3 regions of the Brevibacillus sp. NPDC003359 genome follow, and region 2 is predicted to be linked to each of the others. Evidence: riboswitches for the same ligand, from Rfam matches in the RefSeq annotation. Region 2 holds a riboswitch; each other region holds the start of a gene.
The links. Region 2 has a riboswitch for S-adenosylmethionine ahead of ACFYU8_RS29165 (MetQ/NlpA family ABC transporter substrate-binding protein). Riboswitches for the same ligand answer to the same signal wherever they lie in the genome.

Region 1 (5,850 bases), on a different contig from region 2:
TTGACCGTTCCGCCAATCGCATGAATGACATGATAGGAATACGTTAATCCAAGTCCGGTCCCACTCGTTTTTGTAGAAAAGTAAATCGTTCCAAGACGGCTAATCTGTCCTGCATCCATTCCGACGCCGTTATCCTTGATGACTAGCAATGCTTTGTTTCGTTCTATGAGCAAGTCCAGGGTGACTTTTCCGTCCGAAATATCCGAACAAGCTTCGATAGCATTTTTGATGAAATTCACCAACACTTGCTTGAACTCGTCTGGATTGGCCTTGATCGTCACAGGTCTCTCAAAGTCTTGCAGCGTAAGCTCCACGTTATGCATATTGGCAAAGGGGAGCATGACTTCACGGATGGTATGCAGATGCACGCTAACATTAATGAGCTCATGCCGTTCCTTGAGCGGCTTGGAAATCGCAAGGTATTCGGTCAAAATGGCTTCTGTCCGTTGGATTTCGTCGAGACTGATGCGAATGTATTGATCGACTTTTACCAAATTTTCCGGACATTCCTGTATTAATTTCAAGAAGCCTTTGACTGCCGTCAGCGGATTGCGAACCTCATGTGCGAGTGATGCAGCAACATGGCTCATCGTCTGGATTTTTTCATTTTGCGCGTGGCGGATAAACAGCTCCTTATCCGAAACGCACTTGCTGAAAAGCGACATTAATAACCAGAGGCCGAAAAAGTTTTGAATAGGAATCATGGTGTAGTAAACGAGGTGTTGAGTTACATACGTGGGAAAAAAATAATACGTAGTCCCTAAAGCAACTATAGAAAAAATCGTACTCGTCATAAAAAGATACAGTGTTTTCCGATAACTGGCTTTGTAGTGCCGATAAATAAAGAGTGACAAGAGAAAATTGACTGCCAGGATCAGCATGCCAACCCACGTTCCTTCACCACCTAGGTAGTAACGATAAAGAAAGGCTTCAATCAGAAGGAGCAAGGCAATCTCGACTCCGCCATAAACGAGTCCGAAAAGAATGATGACATGGCGGATATCAAAAAACATGCCAGTCGTGACACTCGGGGCGAAGGTCATTGCGAGAAACATGCAGGCTGAGCTGGTAATGACAATAAAGGAACGGCTGTAGTTCCGCATTTTGTCACGGTAATAAATGTTGAAAAACACAAACGGGATAATGGCAAAAAACCATTGAAGTATGACTTCTTTTAATAGACTCATGTAGCATCCCCATCGCAAATATTTGCTAGGCTTGTATCAATCTACGATAATTCGACAAGACACAACAAAATCCCTCTTGATGTTACATGAGAAACTGGAATATTTATCAAGAAATTTCTTTCGCTAAACCCAGTTGACAGATAGGTAATTGCCAGATTATATTCTGTATATACTTACACAAACGTTTTGAAAATAAAAACTACTCTTATCAAGAGAAGGCTGAGGGAATGGCCCTATGAAGCCCGGCAACCTAGCACGAGAGATTGAGTTCTTTCGAGCCAAGGTGCTAACTCCAACAGGTAGAATACCTGACAGATAAGAGGCGAGAATCTTGTCGATTTTTGTCCTCTTTCTCTGTGAAAGAGGATTTTTTGCGTAGCTAACGTGGGGAAGAAGCGCATTTCCAGTCTACGCTTCGGCCTCCGCCCCTCTGCGAGTGAAGACTGTCCGCTCCAGAGGCGCTTGGACTGGAAATACGCTTCTTCTACGAGGCTTTTGTTTCCTTCTTGATTGTAAAGGCTCCTACTACACACTAGTTTTTCGCTAGCCCTGGTACATGTCTGGAAGGAGACCGCCCGAACGAAGAGAGGATACAGGCGACTGGAAGACATGTGCCAGGGCTACCCCAACCGATAGAGGGGAAACAAAATTTTGAATCTTGTTATCTGTTTTCAAAAAGAAAAAGGGGGAACATCAAAATGAAAAAGAAACTTGGACTGATTACATCACTTGTTTTGGCAACGACCGTTCTCGTGACAGCATGCGGCGGCGGGGGAGCAACAACGGGAACAGGAAGCACGAACGCCGGTGCTTCGGGAGAAAAGGCGAAGAGAATCGCATTGATCATGCGTCAAAACGTAGGGACATTCTCTGCGCAATACATCAATGGCGTGAAGACAGAGGTGGAGAAAAACGGCGGCGAGTTGACCGTATTCAACGCAGATACCGATCTGGCAAAAATGGCGTCCAACCTCGATGCGGCTGTGAACCAAAAGTTTGATGGCATTCTGATCGACCATGGTACGGCGGGAGCGTTGCAGCAGGGCACGCAAAAGGCTGTGGATAAAAAAATCCCGGTCGTCCTGTTTGATACAGACATCAACATTCCAGGAGTGCCAGTTGTGGCGCAAGATGACAACAAATTGGCAGAGCTGAGCCTCGAGAAGCTGGCTGCAGATACAAACGGTAAAGGAAACATCGTAAAAATTTGGGTAGCGGGCTTTGCGCCTATGGAAAAACGCCAAGTCACGTATGAAGCTTTCCAGAAGAAATACCCGGACATCAAAGAGATCGCAGCATTTGGTTCTGCCACCAACAATACGGCACTCGATACGCAAACGCAGATGGAAGCGATTTTGAAAAAGTATCCGAACAAAGGCGACATCACAGCAGTATGGGCGGCTTGGGATGAATTTGCCAAAGGGGCAACGCGTGCCATTCAGCAAGCAGGACGTACGGAAATCAAAGTATACTCCATCGATTTGAGCGATGAGGATCTGCAATTGATCCAGGCGGAAAACTCTCCGTGGGCAGCGACGGCAGCAGTAGACCCATCCAATATCGGACGCATTCATGCCCAAACCGTGTTCCAGAAAATCAAAGGCGAGCAAGTGCCAGACAACGTGAAGCTGAATCCAGTGCTGGTGAAACAAGAAGACCTGCCGAAGGATAAGAAAGTAACGATGGGCGACCTGTCCCAATATATACAAGAGTGGGGCAAGTAAGAACCAAATTGGCTTTTCCCGTTGATACGAATCCATCAACGGGATTTTTCCTTATAGAGGTTGGAATTCGGACTTATACAGGAGGTGTGAAAAATGTCCACATTGCAGATGAAGGGGATAGCGAAGCAGTTTTCTGGGGTTCCTGCCCTGCGATCCGTCGATTTTGAGGTGCGCGCAGGAGAGGTTCACGCACTGCTCGGTGCCAATGGCGCAGGAAAGAGTACCCTGATGAAAATTCTCACGGGAGCGTATCAGGCAGATGGCGGTACGATCACCATCGATGGCCAGTCCGTGTCGATCCAATCTCCGCAGGACGCCAAAGCACTGGGCATCCAATGTGTGTATCAGGAAGTGGACACCGCCTTGATCCCGTATTTGAGCGTCGCCGAAAATATTTTGCTCGACCAGCTCGTCCAAGCAAAAACCAAGGGACTGATCAATTGGCAGAGCTTGTACAACGAATCGGAGCAGATTTTACAGAGCTTCGGCTTCTCCATTCCGGTGAGGATGCTCGTCGAAGAATGTACGCTGTCGGAAAAGCAATTGATTTTGATTGCACGGGCGACCGTTCAAAAGGCGAAGTACGTCATTTTCGATGAACCGACAGCGCCGTTGAGTACAAAGGAGAGCGAGCGGCTATTTCACATTATTGCCCAGCTGAAAAAAGCAGGAGTCGGGATCATTTACATTTCTCACAGGTTGCCGGAAATTTTTGAAATCTGTGACCGGATCACGATTATGCGCGATGGTCAGCATGTCGTGACCACAGAGACGGCTACGACCAATATGGACGAAGTGATCGCGAACATGCTGGGCAAAAGCTTCGACGAGGAGTTCCCGAAGATGGAAGTGCCGATTGGCGAAACGATTTTTGAGGCGTCAGGAGTGGCTGGCGGCAAAGTACGCGGCGTCGACCTGCATGTTCGCGAGGGAGAGATCGTGGGCGTCGTTGGTCTAGTTGGGGCAGGGAAGACCGAGCTTGCCCGATTGCTCTTCGGTGCAGATGAGGCTAAGGCTGGAGCCATTCGATTGCATGGAACACGTATCCAACTGCGCTCGCCCAAAGACGCCGTCGATGCAGGAATCGTGCTCGTCCCGGAGGAAAGGCGCAAGGAAGGGATTTTCGTCGAGGAGTCCGTGCAGAACAACCTGTCTGTTGCCTCACTTAAAAAGAAGTCTTGGCTCGGTTTTATCAAAAGAGGGGTGGAAGCGGCCAACGCAAGAGAGCTCGTGCAGCGCCTTGGTGTAAAAACAGCCGATATCAAGCAGCTGGTCGGTTTTCTCAGTGGCGGAAACCAGCAAAAAGTCGCAATTGGCAAATGGCTGGATACAAACGCTCACCTCTTTATGTTTGACGAGCCGACAAAAGGGGTGGACATCGGCGCGAAAAGCGATATTTACCGCCTGATCGGAAATCTCGCCGAGCAAAAAAAGGGCGTCCTGTATTTCTCCTGTGAGTTCCAGGAAGTCATCGGGATCGCAGACCGGATTCTCGTCATGTTCGAAGGCAAGATTGTGAAGCAACTGAGTCGCGAGGAAGCAACACAAGAACAGATTATGTATTACGCAAGCGGAGGTGAGTAACGTGGCAGATAAAAAGTTTAGCTTATTTGATTTTATTTATAAATACGGAACGGTTGCAGTCATCGTCATTGTCATGTTGTTATTCAGTTTGACCAACCCGTATTTCTTCACGTACGACAACTTGACGGACATTCTTCGTTCCATCTCGATTGTGACCTTTGTAGCGATTGGCGTTACGTTCTCTCTGATTGTCGGAGGCTTTGACTTGTCTGTAGGATCGACGGTTTCGTTGACCACAGTCGTATCTGCTTCGATGATGGTTTGGTACGAACAAGGAGTCTTCACGACACTGGTTGTCCCGATTGTACTCAGCTTGCTCGTCGGGTTGGTCAACGCCTTCCTGGTCGTGAAAATCCGCATTCCTGATTTGCTGGCTACGCTGGCGGTGCTCTACATCGTAAACGGCATTCATATGACGTATTCCCAGGGTTACTCGATCTACGCAAACATGCCAATGCAGGACGGCTCGCAAGCTCCGGGAAAATTCCAGGAATGGTTCCTCTGGCTGGGCCAGGGAGAAATTCTCTCCGTTCCTGTTCCCGTTATCCTGACCTTTTTACTTGTGGCGATCACGCATGTGTACTTGTCCTATACGAGGCAGGGGCGGATGTTGTACATGACAGGCGGCAATTTGGAAGCAGCCCGTCTGTCGGGGATTCCTGTGAATCGCTATCGTACTTTGGCTTATGTGCTCTCCGCTCTTTTTGCAGGCTTGGGCGGGATGCTCTTGGCAGCGCGGATCGGTACCGGGCAGGTGAATAGCGGTGGCTCCATGCTGATGGATGCCGTAGCGGCTGCTTTCGTAGGCTTCTCCGTATTCGGTGCAGGAAAGCCTAACGTATTCGGTACATTTGTGGGAGCCATCCTGATCGGGGTACTGCTCAACGGCATGACGATGCTCAATCTGCCGTATTACGCTTACGATATTGTAAAAGGAACGGTATTAGCGCTCGCATTGGCTGTGACCTACTATCAGCTGCGCAGAAAACGAAACGCTTAGAATCGTAACGTTCTTCTTGCTTTTCTCTCATCAATTTCTCATCTTCCTATTATTCCCTTCTCTTTTTTGAAGCTTAGTATTGGTCTTACTCAAGTGAGACAAATGCGAAAGCAAATTCAAATAAAGAGAAGGGATGTTGTTTTTATGCGTATACTCGTTGTGCCTTCGGGCTTTAAGGAAAGTTTAGATGCCGAGCAAGCAGCAGAGTGCATGAAAGAAGGAATTCTGCGTGTACTCCCGCTCTCCCAAGTACAAACACTGCCGATGGTAGACGGAGGAGAAGGCTTTACGAAAGCGATTGTAAAAATTACGAATGGCTCGATTATTGATAGGGACGTAACGGGCCCCGTAGGAG
Region 2 (5,850 bases):
ATTTCCATGATTGGGCCTACGCCGATTTCTTCTTGTCCAAACATGTTCACATATTCAGATGTCTTGTCATAGAATTTCACAACACCTTGGTTGACTTCTTTCATTTTCGCGAAGGCTTGATCCTCATTGAACTCCTTGCTGCCTGCTACTTTGGAAGCACTGTCGAGAACCATCGGGCCAGTTGTGGACGTAATGCTTGGCAATGTCAGCTTGCCCGCCAGCTCTGGGTTCCACAGGTCTTTCCAATCCTTGATCTCGGATTGAACGAGCTTTGGATTGTAGGCGATTCCGAATTGCCCAATCGTATAACCTGGGCCGTACTCCTCGCCCAGTGGCGCTTTTGCGATATCGTAGATTTGATCCAAATTCGGGATGCGGCTGCGGTCGATTTTTTCAAATGCCCCACTCTCAATCCCTTGCTGTGCATAGTAGTCAGAGAGATAGATCAAGTCTACATTGGAGCTGCCTTGACGAATTTTGTTCAAGCGCTCGGCGTTGTTTCCGATTTCCAGCACGATTTTCACGTTATGTTCTTTTTCAAACGGCTCATATACTTCTTTGCGGAAAAAGTCTTCGGAGAAGCCCCATGTGGAGATAACCAGCTTTTGTGGCTCGCCCTTGGCTTCGCCGCCAGCTCCTCCCGCTTGTGGTTGAGCATTGCTGCCACAGCCAGCGAGAGCCATTGACATCACAGAAAAAGACAGGATTCCAGCAAGTAATTTTTTCATCGTAATTCTCCTCCAGTTGGGTTCATTTGATGACAAAATATGGTGGTAACAATAAAAAGAAAAGTACCCTTGATTAGAACGTTTCATTCTAAACAAGAGCACTTTTCTTCGTAAACAAAGAGAAGTGACACCCGTTTTACGCGTTGTCTACGGTCTCCCCTTAAGATAGATCAAAAGAGAAAATCCGAACGATTGCGTCAGGTATTCAGTTCTGATTCAGCTAAAATAACATTCGTGATCGCCCACTGCGTAGGCGCATCATAGTCCCGCAGCACGGCTTCCAACGGCAACCCCATCTCTTCTTCCAATCGCTCTCGCAGTCTCTTCTTATAAAGAAGGGACATACGAAAATCGACTTCGAGCTTGAGGGCCGGTGCTTCTCCTTCCAACGCTTGTGAGCGTGGAGAGCGGCGATGCTTGGCTTGGAACGTAATCATCTGGTTTTCAATCGTGACTCGGAGCAAAGTCGTTCCAAATCCGAACAACTCTTTTGCTATCTCATTATAGATGGCAGACAGCTTTTTTCTGGTTTCATTGGAGTCTACTAGAGTCATGTCATCACCTGCGATAGCTGGTATCGGGTTCATTCGCTCTCATTATACATATGATTTTTCGATTCTTCAATAGAATATTCGTATTTAGATCAATTTCACATTTTTCCACCTAGTCATTCGTTTACAAAAACATTTGACACCCGCAAAATCAGTAGTTATAATCCAACTATCCAAATATGAATTAGCGACAATCGTTTGGACTTTCAATTTCATAGCATATTCTCTTATGAAGAGAGGTTGAGGGACTGGCCCTATGACACCTCGGCAACCTATCACACTTGATACGGTGCCAAATCCAGCGGATTTATTCCGACAGATAAGAGAGGTATTGTTGCAGTGTGGTTTACATACTCGCAGATCCAGCCTCTTTCAGTCGGAAGAGGCTTTTTTCTATTCCATCATACATCCAGAGAAAAGGGGTATTTTCATGAAAAAGACTGGTCTACTGCTCACTACACTACTGCTCGCTGCATCGCTCGTAACGGCTTGCGGCGGCAAACAAGAAGCCGCTCCAGCTAACGGTGGCGCTGCTGCTGAACAAACCTCGCTCAAAGTGGGCGTCACTGGCGGCCCGCACGAAGAGATTCTGAATAAAGTCAAAGAAGTTGCAAAAGGGAAAGGGCTCGAAGTCCAAGTCGTCGTTTTCAATGATTATGTACAGCCGAACCAAGCGCTCGATAAAGGCAATCTCGATGTGAACAGCTTCCAAACCATCCCGTTCTTGGCAAAGTTCAATCAAGACCACAAAACGAAAATCGTCGAGGTTGGCAAAACCGTCACATATCCGATGGGTCTTTACTCCACCAAGCATAAAAAAGTGGAAGACATTCCAGCAGGCGGCGTTGTCGGCATTCAAAACGACCCGACTAACCGAGCGCGGGCCCTCTTGCTCTATCAGGCAGCTGGCTTGATTAAGCTCAAGGATGGCGTGGGAGACAACGCGACACCACTGGACATCGTAGAAAATCCAAAAAATTTGCAATTCAAAGAGTTGGAAGCTGCTTTCCTAGCACGCTCGCTGAGCAATGTAGAGGTTGCTTCGATTAATACGAACTTCGCGATGGAAGCTGGCTACTCCCCGCAAAAAGATGCGATCTTCGCTGAGACAGCCGACTCTCCATACGTAAACATCCTGGCAGCCAATGAAGCAAACAAAGACAATCCGGCAGTCAAAAAGCTGGTGGACATCTACCGTTCAGAAGAAGTGAAGAAATTCATCGATGAACGTTTTGAAGGAGCTGTACTGCCGTCCTGGTAAGATCGACGCCAGGAACATCAAGAACAACAAGGAGAACTCGATATGATACAGCTAACCGATATTCATAAGTCGTATCAAGTAGGAAACAAGCAGGTAGAGGCATTGAAGGGCGTATCCCTCCAGGTGGAAAAAGGGCAAATCTACGGGGTTATCGGCTTTAGCGGAGCGGGGAAAAGTACCCTGCTCCGTACCATCAACCTGTTGGAGAAGCCGACCAGCGGTTCTGTGATCGTCAATGGTCAGAACATGCTGACCCTCAAGGAAAAAGAGCTTCGGCAAGCTCGCAAAAAGATCGGGATTATTTTTCAACACTTCAACCTGCTCTCTTCCTATAATGTCTTTGACAATGTGGCGGAAATCTTGCGGATGAATCGCGTCCCTAAAGATGTCATTAAGCGCAAGGTAGAAGACCTTCTCGGCTTGGTTGGCTTGTCTGATAAAGCAAACGCTTATCCTTCTCAGCTATCCGGTGGACAAAAGCAACGGGTGGGCATCGCTCGTGCGCTGGCGACTGATCCGGAAATCCTGCTCTGTGACGAAGCGACTTCCGCTCTCGACCCGCAGACGACCGAATCAATTCTGGAGCTGTTGCTCGACATCAATCGGAAGTTTAACCTGACCATCGTGCTGATTACACATGAAATGCAGGTCATTAAGAAAATTTGCGACCAGGTAGCCATCATGGAAAACGGTGTCGTCATTGAGCAAGGCTCTGTTTTGGATGTTTTCAGCAATCCACAAGAGCAAACGACTCGTAATTTTATCAAAACGGTTTTTGACGATCAGGTACCGCAGGAGATTTTGTCCAAGATCAAGGAAAGCGGGCCCGTATCCAAAATTGTTCGCGTTGCCTTTCGCGGTGATGCTGCTCTCGATCCTGTTCTTGGAACGCTGTCTGCACGTTTTCCGATTAGCACCAATCTGTTGTACGGCTCGATTACGACCATAAAGGGAACAGCTCTCGGCATTTTGCTTTTGCACATATCCGGTGAAGAACAGGACATTCAGGACGGCATTCGTTTCTTGCGCGAATCCGTCTACCGCGTAGATATTGTGTCACCAGAGGAGGTGCGGAGCTAATGGAGCGTCTAATTGAAATGATTCCCGTATTCGGGCAATCGCTGCAAGAGACCGTCATCATGGTTGGGTTTTCATTATTCATTGCGACACTGATCGGGATTCCACTTGGGATTTTGCTCGTCATCACACAGGCGAATCACCTTTTCCCGAACAAATTCATCTATCACACGATCAATACGATCATCAACATCGTGCGTTCATTGCCTTTTATTATCCTAATGGTCGCCATCATTCCTTTTACGGAGCTGATCGTGGGTACTTCGATCGGGATTGAAGGAGCGATTGTACCACTCATCGTCTATACGTCGCCTTACATCTCGCGCCTGATGGAAACAGCGTTGCATGATGTAGACCGTGGCGTGATCGAAGCGTATCAGGCAATGGGTGCGTCTCGGACACAAATCATTTTTCGCATCATGCTGCGTGAAGCACGGCCTGGCATCGTCCTCTGCCTGACGATTGCGACTATCGGCTTGATTGGTGCTACTGCTATGGCCGGCGCAGTCGGTGCGGGCGGTCTCGGGGATCTGGCATTGCGCTACGGCTACCAGCAATGGGACATCGAAGTCATGATCATTACCGTCATTATTCTCGTCTTCTTGGTCCAACTCATTCAGTCGTTGGGCAACTGGGCGGCTCGAAAACTGAAAAAGAGTGCGTAAATAGGAGAACCCCTGACCAGATTGCTCGTCAGGGGCTTTTTTGTAGGTATTTAGAAGGATCGTCACCGAAAGTTCGTTGGAATTTCGTCCGATATTCATGTAGACTTATATATACAAGTCATTTTAATGAGAGGGGCTACTCAAATCACATGAAAAAACTCATCATGATGTTGGTTGCCGTAATGCTCGTACTCGCTCCGGCCGGAGGATTCATTGATCATGCCGATGCGAAAGGCTATAAGTCCGGGAAAAAATCTTTTAACTCTAATACGGCTCCTACGAACACACAAACGCCTAACAAAGCCGATTCAAATGTAAATGCAACAACCAATAAAGGTACGACAACTCCTGCTGCTACAGCAAGCAAAAGCGGCGGTTTCATGAAAGGTCTCATGATTGGTGGTCTGGCTGGTTTGCTGTTCGGATCTCTGTTCGGTGACATGGGTATCCTGGGTTCCATCCTTGGCTTCATGATCAACCTGATGGCGATCCTCGCTGTGATTATCCTCATCCGCAAAGTGATCGTCTACTTTAAAAACAAGCGCGAGAAGGAACGGGAACTGAACGCATGGAAAAGATAACGTTCTCCGAACAAGATATCATTAACGCGATCTGCATTCACGCAGCCTACAAAAAGCAGGTGCAGCCACAAGACGTCTCCGTCGAACTAATGTGGGACGAAGAATACGGCTTTTCTGCTGAAGTGCACTGGATGGATCGCCAACAAGTCTTCATCGAGATTAATATGATTGAAGCGATTCGCTACTACCTGGAGACCCAGATGCAGCGCAACCCTTATTCCGCCGGTATCGAGCTGGTATTGGACGACGAACAAGGTATCATCGCTCATATCACCTACTAACACTGGATAGTCGTTTGTTAACCCAAGGCCAATTTGTTCACGCATGTGAGCAGGTTGGCTTTTTACATATTGAATTTGACCTCATTCCGGTATATACTTTACTTTAGTGAAAATGATTATCATTACTATGATCTAATATATAGGTACATACTTTTTAAAAAGGAGTTGGCCCATTGTGGAGCGCTTATACACACAAAAGCTGGACATCGGATACGGTGAGCTTTCCATTGTCAAAGACTTGAATATCAGCATTCCTTCTGGCAAAATCACTGCTCTGGTCGGTGCAAATGGTTCTGGTAAATCGACGATCCTCAAAACCCTCGCGCGGATTATGAAACCAACAGGTGGACAAGTATTTTTGGACGGAAAATCGATCCATCAGCAATCGACCAAGGAAGTCGCCAAGCAGTTGGCGATTTTGCCGCAAAACCCAACCGCACCCGATGGTTTGACTGTGTCTGAGCTCGTTACCTACGGCCGCTTCCCCCATCAAAAAGGCTTCGGCTCTTTGAGCAAGGAAGACAAGGAAATCGTAAACTGGGCCATCTCCATGACCGGCATGGCTGATTTCCATGATCGCCCTGTTGACCAGCTGTCCGGCGGTCAACGCCAACGCGCCTGGATTGCGATGGCTCTGGCGCAAGGAACCGACATCTTGTTCCTCGATGAGCCTACAACCTTCCTAGATATGGCTCATCAGCTAGAA
Region 3 (5,850 bases), on a different contig from region 2:
TGAGATGAAAATGTATGACGTAACCGCCACCGTGTACGAAGGAATGACAGTTTATAAAAACAAGCCGGAAAAACAGCCGAAAATACGTACGTCTACCAATGGCTATGTAACAGAATCGAGAATCGACATGGACCTTCACTCTGGTACCCATGTGGATGCGCCCTTGCATATGGTGAATGCTGGCGATACATTTGAAAGTATTTCATTGGAGAAGCTGGTAGGCAGTTGCAAGGTTCTCGATCTTACAGCGGTAGAAGACAGGATCACTCGCTTCGACTTGGAGAGCTTTGATCTTGCGCCAGGAGATTTTGTCCTGTTTAAAACGAAAAACTCTTTTGAAGAGGCGTTTTCCTTTGAATTCATCTTTCTGTCAGAGGAAGGTGCACAATATTTAAGTGAGCTGGGTGTACGAGGCATTGGTACCGATGCACTTGGAATCGAACGCAGCCAGGAAGGGCATCCCACACATAAAAAACTGTTTGCGGCTGGAGTGATTGTGGTGGAAGGCTTGCGGTTAGCAGAGGTCCCGGCAGGCGAGTATTTCTTGGTGGCAGCACCACTGAAGCTGATTGGCACGGATGCAGCTCCGGCAAGGGTTCTTTTGTTCGAAGGCTTACAAAGCGTATGATGGTAACGGTCACCCGCCTGCGAAGATCAGGCGGGTGCGTTCGTATTAGTGAATCCTTGTTTGGCATGGAGTGCAGGGTGGTATCATTTGTCTATCCATAATGAATGACAAGGAGTGGAAAATACATGCTCAGACGACCAGAGCGCGATGAATACGCTGCTTATTTTGATTATTATGTTGGACTTGTACCTGAAGGGGATCTGCAAATGATCCTCATGCAACAAGGAGAGAGGCAAGTCAGGCTATTTTCGTCACTTGCTCCTGAGCAAATGGATTATCGGTATGCTCCAGGCAAGTGGACGGTAAAAGAGGTTTTAGGTCATCTCGTCGATACAGAACGCATCATGAGCTATCGTTTGCTGAGAATCGCGAGAGGAGATCAAACGCCCCTCGTCGGTTTTGATGAGAATACTTTTGTAGAACAGGCGTGTTTTCAGCAGAGAGAGCTCTCAGATCTATTGGAAGAGTACAAGGCTGTTCGTGCTTCCACTATCGCGCAGGTGCGAGGAATCTCTCCAGAAGCGTGGTTGCGTACGGGACTTGCCAACGGAAACAAGCTATCTGCAAGGACGTTGGCCTATGTGATTGCTGGACACGAAGCTCACCACAGTGCCATTTTGAAAGATCGGTATTTGAGGTAGGTCTTACGAACCGATTTTGCTTGAACAAGAAGACAAATGCCCAGAGCCTCTCCGCGTTTGCCGGCAACAGCTGGACGAATATTTTTCCGGTAAGAGACAGTCCTTTTCTGTTCCCCTTTGGATGAAAGGAACAGACTTTCAGAAAACAGTCTGGCACGCATTGACCACGATTCCCTATGCGCACAAGATTACGTACACAGAGCTAGCCGCGTTGATTGGGAAGGAAAATGCGGTACCATGCCACAGAATTATTGGATCAAACGGGAGTTTAACAGGATATTCGGGAGGATTGTGGCGAAAGGAATGGCTACTGGCCCACGAACAATGCTCGCACAACAAGGAAAAATAAGGTAAAATCTGAGGGTAGTAGTGAGAAGGTACAATTTCATAGGTGGAAACAGGTTCCTTAGGGCATAACCAATTTGCCACAAGGATAATAGGGAAGCTCGGTGCAAATCCGACACGGTCCCGCCACTGTAAGAGGGGAGTCAGCGTCCAACAAGCCACTGGTCTATCAAAGTAGACGGGGAAGGCGACGCTCGACGATGAACCCTAAGTCAGGAGACCTGCCTGTTTCGACAACACTGATAGACCTACGGGAGATAGGGAGGTGTTAGAGATGGCTTGCAAAAAACAGCGAGTGGACAAGTACGTCCCTCCTTTTCTGGCATTTTCTAACGATCGTCACGGTCGAGCGGAAAATGCTCTTTTTATTTTGGGCAGAATAAAAGAAGAGGAGGTCGTGCCATGATTCAACTTTTCATTTGCCAATGGTGCGGATATGTCGAGGAAAAAGAGCTGCCTGAGGAATGCCAGGAGGGCGTGCTTCATTGCACTTGCTGCAGCATGGAAGAGGTAGAAAGCTTGTTCACCCACAACTGAAAACCTTGCCCAATTCGCTTGCAATCTGAAAAGAAAGAATTTTGTTGACGCTTGCCTTGGAATTTCTTAGAATAAAGCTCAACAGCATAAATAGTTCTTATCCAGAGAGGTGGAGGGTCTGGCCCGATGAAGCCCGGCAACCGTTGCATATTGCGACAAGGTGCCAATTCCTGCGAGACGTTTCGTCTCGAAAGATAAGAAGCGGGTTACTCCATTTGTAGATGAACCTTCTTCTTATCGAAGAAGGTTTTTTTAATTTCATATTTTCTTTATCCAGAGAGGTGGAGGGACTGGCCCGATGAAGCCCGGCAACCGTCACGTATATTTTGTGACAAGGTGCCAATTCCTGCAGGACATATACGTCCTGGGAGATAAGGAGGGGGAGCATTAGCTGCTAACAAGCCTTCTTCTTATCGAAGATGGCTTTTCTTTTTATCTAAAATTCGGGGTATGAGGTGGTCAGGATGAGTGCAGAAGTAGTGCGCGTGGGATTATTGGGATTGGGAACCGTGGGGGGAGGCGTAATCAAAACGATCCGTTCGCAACAGGAGAAGCTGGCTGCTCGCTTAGGAAAGCGGATCGAGATCGTCAAAGCATTGGTGCGTGACTCGGAAAAAGAGCGTGCGATTTATGTCGACCCTGCTTTACTGACAACAGACTTTGAGGATGTATTGAGAAGCGATGTGGATATCGTGGTGGAAGTCATGGGCGGTGTAGAACCTACCTATGACTACGTCCGTGCTTTGATTGAAAAGGGCTGCCATGTGGTAACTGCCAACAAAGAACTCCTGGCGAAAAGAGGAACGGAGCTAGTCGATTTGGCCAATCAGCATCAAGTGCATCTTGCCTATGAAGCGAGTGTGGCAGGGGGCATCCCGATCTTGAGCGTACTGAGACAGTTCCTTCGCACGAACGATATTCAAGGGGTTCGCGGTATTCTCAACGGAACAACGAACTTCATTTTGACGAAAATGGAGGCAGAGCAGCTCTCTTACCAGGAGGTGCTCAAGCAAGCGCAGGAGCTGGGCTATGCGGAAGCAGACCCTCGATCTGATGTAGAAGGTTTTGACGCTATGTACAAGTTATATATCTTGGCACAGCTTGTTTACGGAGAATCGCTGCCTTTAGCGGATGTTGTTCGCAAAGGGATTGCAGATTTGTCAGCAGGTCACATTCGGATTGCGAGCGAGCTGGGGTACCGGATCAAACTGATCGCGCAGGCTTATCAAGCTGAAAAAGGAATTCGCCTGTCGGTTGAACCAACTATGCTTCCGCTGAGCCATCCGCTGGCGCAAATCCACGACGCATTTAATGCTGTTCAGCTATCCGGCAACATCGTGGGAGACTTGTTGTTTACAGGAAGAGGGGCAGGAGAGCTCCCTACAGCAAGTGCTGTTGTCGAGGATTTGGCCTATTTATTGACGCAGCCATTCACACCGCATCCTACTTGGAAAGAAAAAACGGCTGACAAAGCTGGCGTCACATTGGACTCGACAGAACGTGTCCTCTGTTATCTTGAGGGCTCATGCCATACTGCTACGCCAGAGCGCGTCCTGCATTTCCTTCAGCAAGCAGGAGTAAACGTGCATAAGCTTAAAGTTCAATTTGATTTGGGGGGCGTCTTGCGCGTAGGTTTAATCGTGACAGGGATCAGTGAAGAGCACGAGTCCCTATTGAAAAATGATTTTGGCTTGGCCGTGCGCTGCTTCCCTGTTCTCGAATCTGCGTAAGTAAGCGGAATAAAAAGAAAAGCCGTATTTCTAGTTAACTGGAAACACGGCTTCTTTTGTCAGGGGGCAGTCTCCACCGCTTTTACACGTGGCTGCACACGCCCATCACTTTGTATGTCGACACTCTCTGAAATGGATTCAATGCGTTTTAGAAGGGCGGCGCCATTGCTTTCATTCATCGGTACGGCTTGTCCCAATTCTGCGTGAAACGGAAGCATTGTCAGCTCACAATCACCGCTTTTCGTACAGCTTGCTTGCAGGACCATCGTCTCCCATGTCTTGGGCTCGGTTGATCGTGTGAAAATGAAATTGCCGAGACTGTACGCAATCCATTTGTCGTTGTATCGTTCAAAGCCTTGAAGGACGTGGGGATGACCACCGACGATCAAATCTGCACCAGCATCGATGTATGCACGAGACAACTCTTTTTGATGATCGACAGGATAATCGGAGCGTTCCTTGCCCCAGTGTGCAATCACTACAACGAGATCCGCTTGGCTATTCGCATCTTGGATCGCTTTCACTGCCAGTGTAGGATCATAGGAAGCGGCCATACCTGGCTGGGAATCCCTTGCAAACCAGCTCGTTTCGGGAATAACCCTGCTGAAGCCGAGAATCGCGATCTTGATTCCATTCTTTTCTATGAAGATAGGTGAATAGGCACGGCTGGCATCCTTACCTGCGCCGACGTATTCAATCCGGTTTTCGTCCAAAGCGTCAAAGGTATCGAGCAATCCCGGAACCCCTTGGTCCATGGAATGATTATTGGCGAGATTCACGACATCAATCCCAGCGTTTTTCATGGCAGGAACAGCAAGTGGCGACGACTTGTAGACATACGCCTTGTTTTGTGCAGCAACACCTGTGGCGGTAATCGGCGTCTCCAGATTGGCAATCGTGATATCATCTTGCAAAAAGAGTGAGCTTACATGCTTGTATGGGTAGTCATAGCTGTTTGCGAGTAAGGTCTTCTCTACATTCCCTGACATCATAATGTCACCGACAAAGGTGAGCTGCACAGAAGACTTTGGGTTCACGGTATTGTCAGGAGCAGGCTGCGTGCTCGGGTTGGCATGTTCTCCATCCATGGCTGATTGGAACAGGTAGTAGGTTCCGACGACGAAGATAGCTAACACGCTAAATAGGAGCGTGCTTTTTCCAGTCCGTACCCATTTTCTACGTGATTGCTTGCGCCGAGTTTTTCTCCGGCTTGATCTAGTCTCGTTCATTTTTCCCCCTTGTATTTCTATCCTTACATAAATGAATTTTGATATCCTATAAGTAATACGAAAAGAGGCGAAAAAAGGTGCGATTAACTTTTGATCATTTGGTTCATTTTGTGCAGCGAACGCCACAGGAAGCATCGGAACAATTTTGCCAAGCAGGTTTTCATGCGGTAGCTGGAGGGCGTCATGCGTCTTGGGGGACATGGAATAGCCTTAGTTATTTTGGACTTTCTTATGTTGAATTTTTGGCGGTCGAAAACAAGGTGCTTGCTCGACAATCAGACAATACGCTCGTGCGTCAATGCATCGAGGATGAGGCAAAGGGAGAAGGATTTGGTCAGATTGCGCTTCGGACGAACGAGATGGATGTGTGGGTAGAGCGTTTGCGAAGCCAAGGTTTGCAGGTTACTGGACCTGTTGCGGGGAGTCGTACTCGTGATGATGGCACGACGCTTCGATGGCGGATGCTGTTCCTTGAAGATGCAACTAGTGCCCTCTTACCGCCATTTCTCATTGAATGGTCGCAAACGGATGAAGAGAGAATAGAAGATTTGACAAATCGTGGCATCATTGACGCACATCCGAACGGTGCAGCCCATCTCGAGTCTGTAGGCTATGCCGTGACGGATCTGGAAGAAGCAACAGCACGTTGGCAAAGCTGGTTTGGATGGAAGAGGGGCGAAAAGTTCCACGATAAAGAACTGGGAGCCATCTGTCACGTATTTGAGATTCCGGGTGGAAAT

Region 1: another riboswitch for S-adenosylmethionine. It lies ahead of ACFYU8_RS20685 (sugar ABC transporter substrate-binding protein); the one in region 2 lies ahead of ACFYU8_RS29165 (MetQ/NlpA family ABC transporter substrate-binding protein).
Region 3: another riboswitch for S-adenosylmethionine. It lies ahead of ACFYU8_RS07565 (homoserine dehydrogenase); the one in region 2 lies ahead of ACFYU8_RS29165 (MetQ/NlpA family ABC transporter substrate-binding protein).

Annotation. Positions count from the first base shown of each region.
Region 1 covers NZ_JBIAOR010000009.1:168,896-174,745, reverse strand. Annotated here, with positions in the region: gene ACFYU8_RS20690 (ATP-binding protein) at 1-1,187, opposite strand, end outside; SAM riboswitch class I at 1,390-1,509, shown strand; gene ACFYU8_RS20685 (sugar ABC transporter substrate-binding protein) at 1,886-2,911, shown strand; gene ACFYU8_RS20680 (sugar ABC transporter ATP-binding protein) at 3,005-4,495, shown strand; gene ACFYU8_RS20675 (ABC transporter permease) at 4,497-5,495, shown strand; gene ACFYU8_RS20670 (glycerate kinase family protein) at 5,640-5,850, shown strand, end outside.
Region 2 covers NZ_JBIAOR010000023.1:10,165-16,014, forward strand. Annotated here, with positions in the region: gene ACFYU8_RS29155 (ABC transporter substrate-binding protein) at 1-728, opposite strand, end outside; gene ACFYU8_RS29160 (hypothetical protein) at 926-1,282, opposite strand; SAM riboswitch class I at 1,504-1,605, shown strand; gene ACFYU8_RS29165 (MetQ/NlpA family ABC transporter substrate-binding protein) at 1,710-2,540, shown strand; gene ACFYU8_RS29170 (methionine ABC transporter ATP-binding protein) at 2,583-3,620, shown strand; gene ACFYU8_RS29175 (methionine ABC transporter permease) at 3,620-4,282, shown strand; gene ACFYU8_RS29180 (hypothetical protein) at 4,432-4,863, shown strand; gene ACFYU8_RS29185 (YxcD family protein) at 4,851-5,144, shown strand; gene ACFYU8_RS29190 (ABC transporter ATP-binding protein) at 5,320-5,850, shown strand, end outside.
Region 3 covers NZ_JBIAOR010000001.1:1,630,678-1,636,527, reverse strand. Annotated here, with positions in the region: gene ACFYU8_RS07590 (cyclase family protein) at 5-628, shown strand; gene ACFYU8_RS07585 (DinB family protein) at 754-1,269, shown strand; gene ACFYU8_RS07580 (methylated-DNA--[protein]-cysteine S-methyltransferase) at 1,286-1,618, shown strand; cobalamin riboswitch at 1,652-1,857, shown strand; gene ACFYU8_RS07575 (hypothetical protein) at 1,889-2,020, shown strand; gene ACFYU8_RS07570 (hypothetical protein) at 2,017-2,151, shown strand; SAM riboswitch class I at 2,246-2,352, shown strand; SAM riboswitch class I at 2,418-2,529, shown strand; gene ACFYU8_RS07565 (homoserine dehydrogenase) at 2,616-3,881, shown strand; gene ACFYU8_RS07560 (CapA family protein) at 3,941-5,110, opposite strand; gene ACFYU8_RS07555 (VOC family protein) at 5,188-5,850, shown strand, end outside.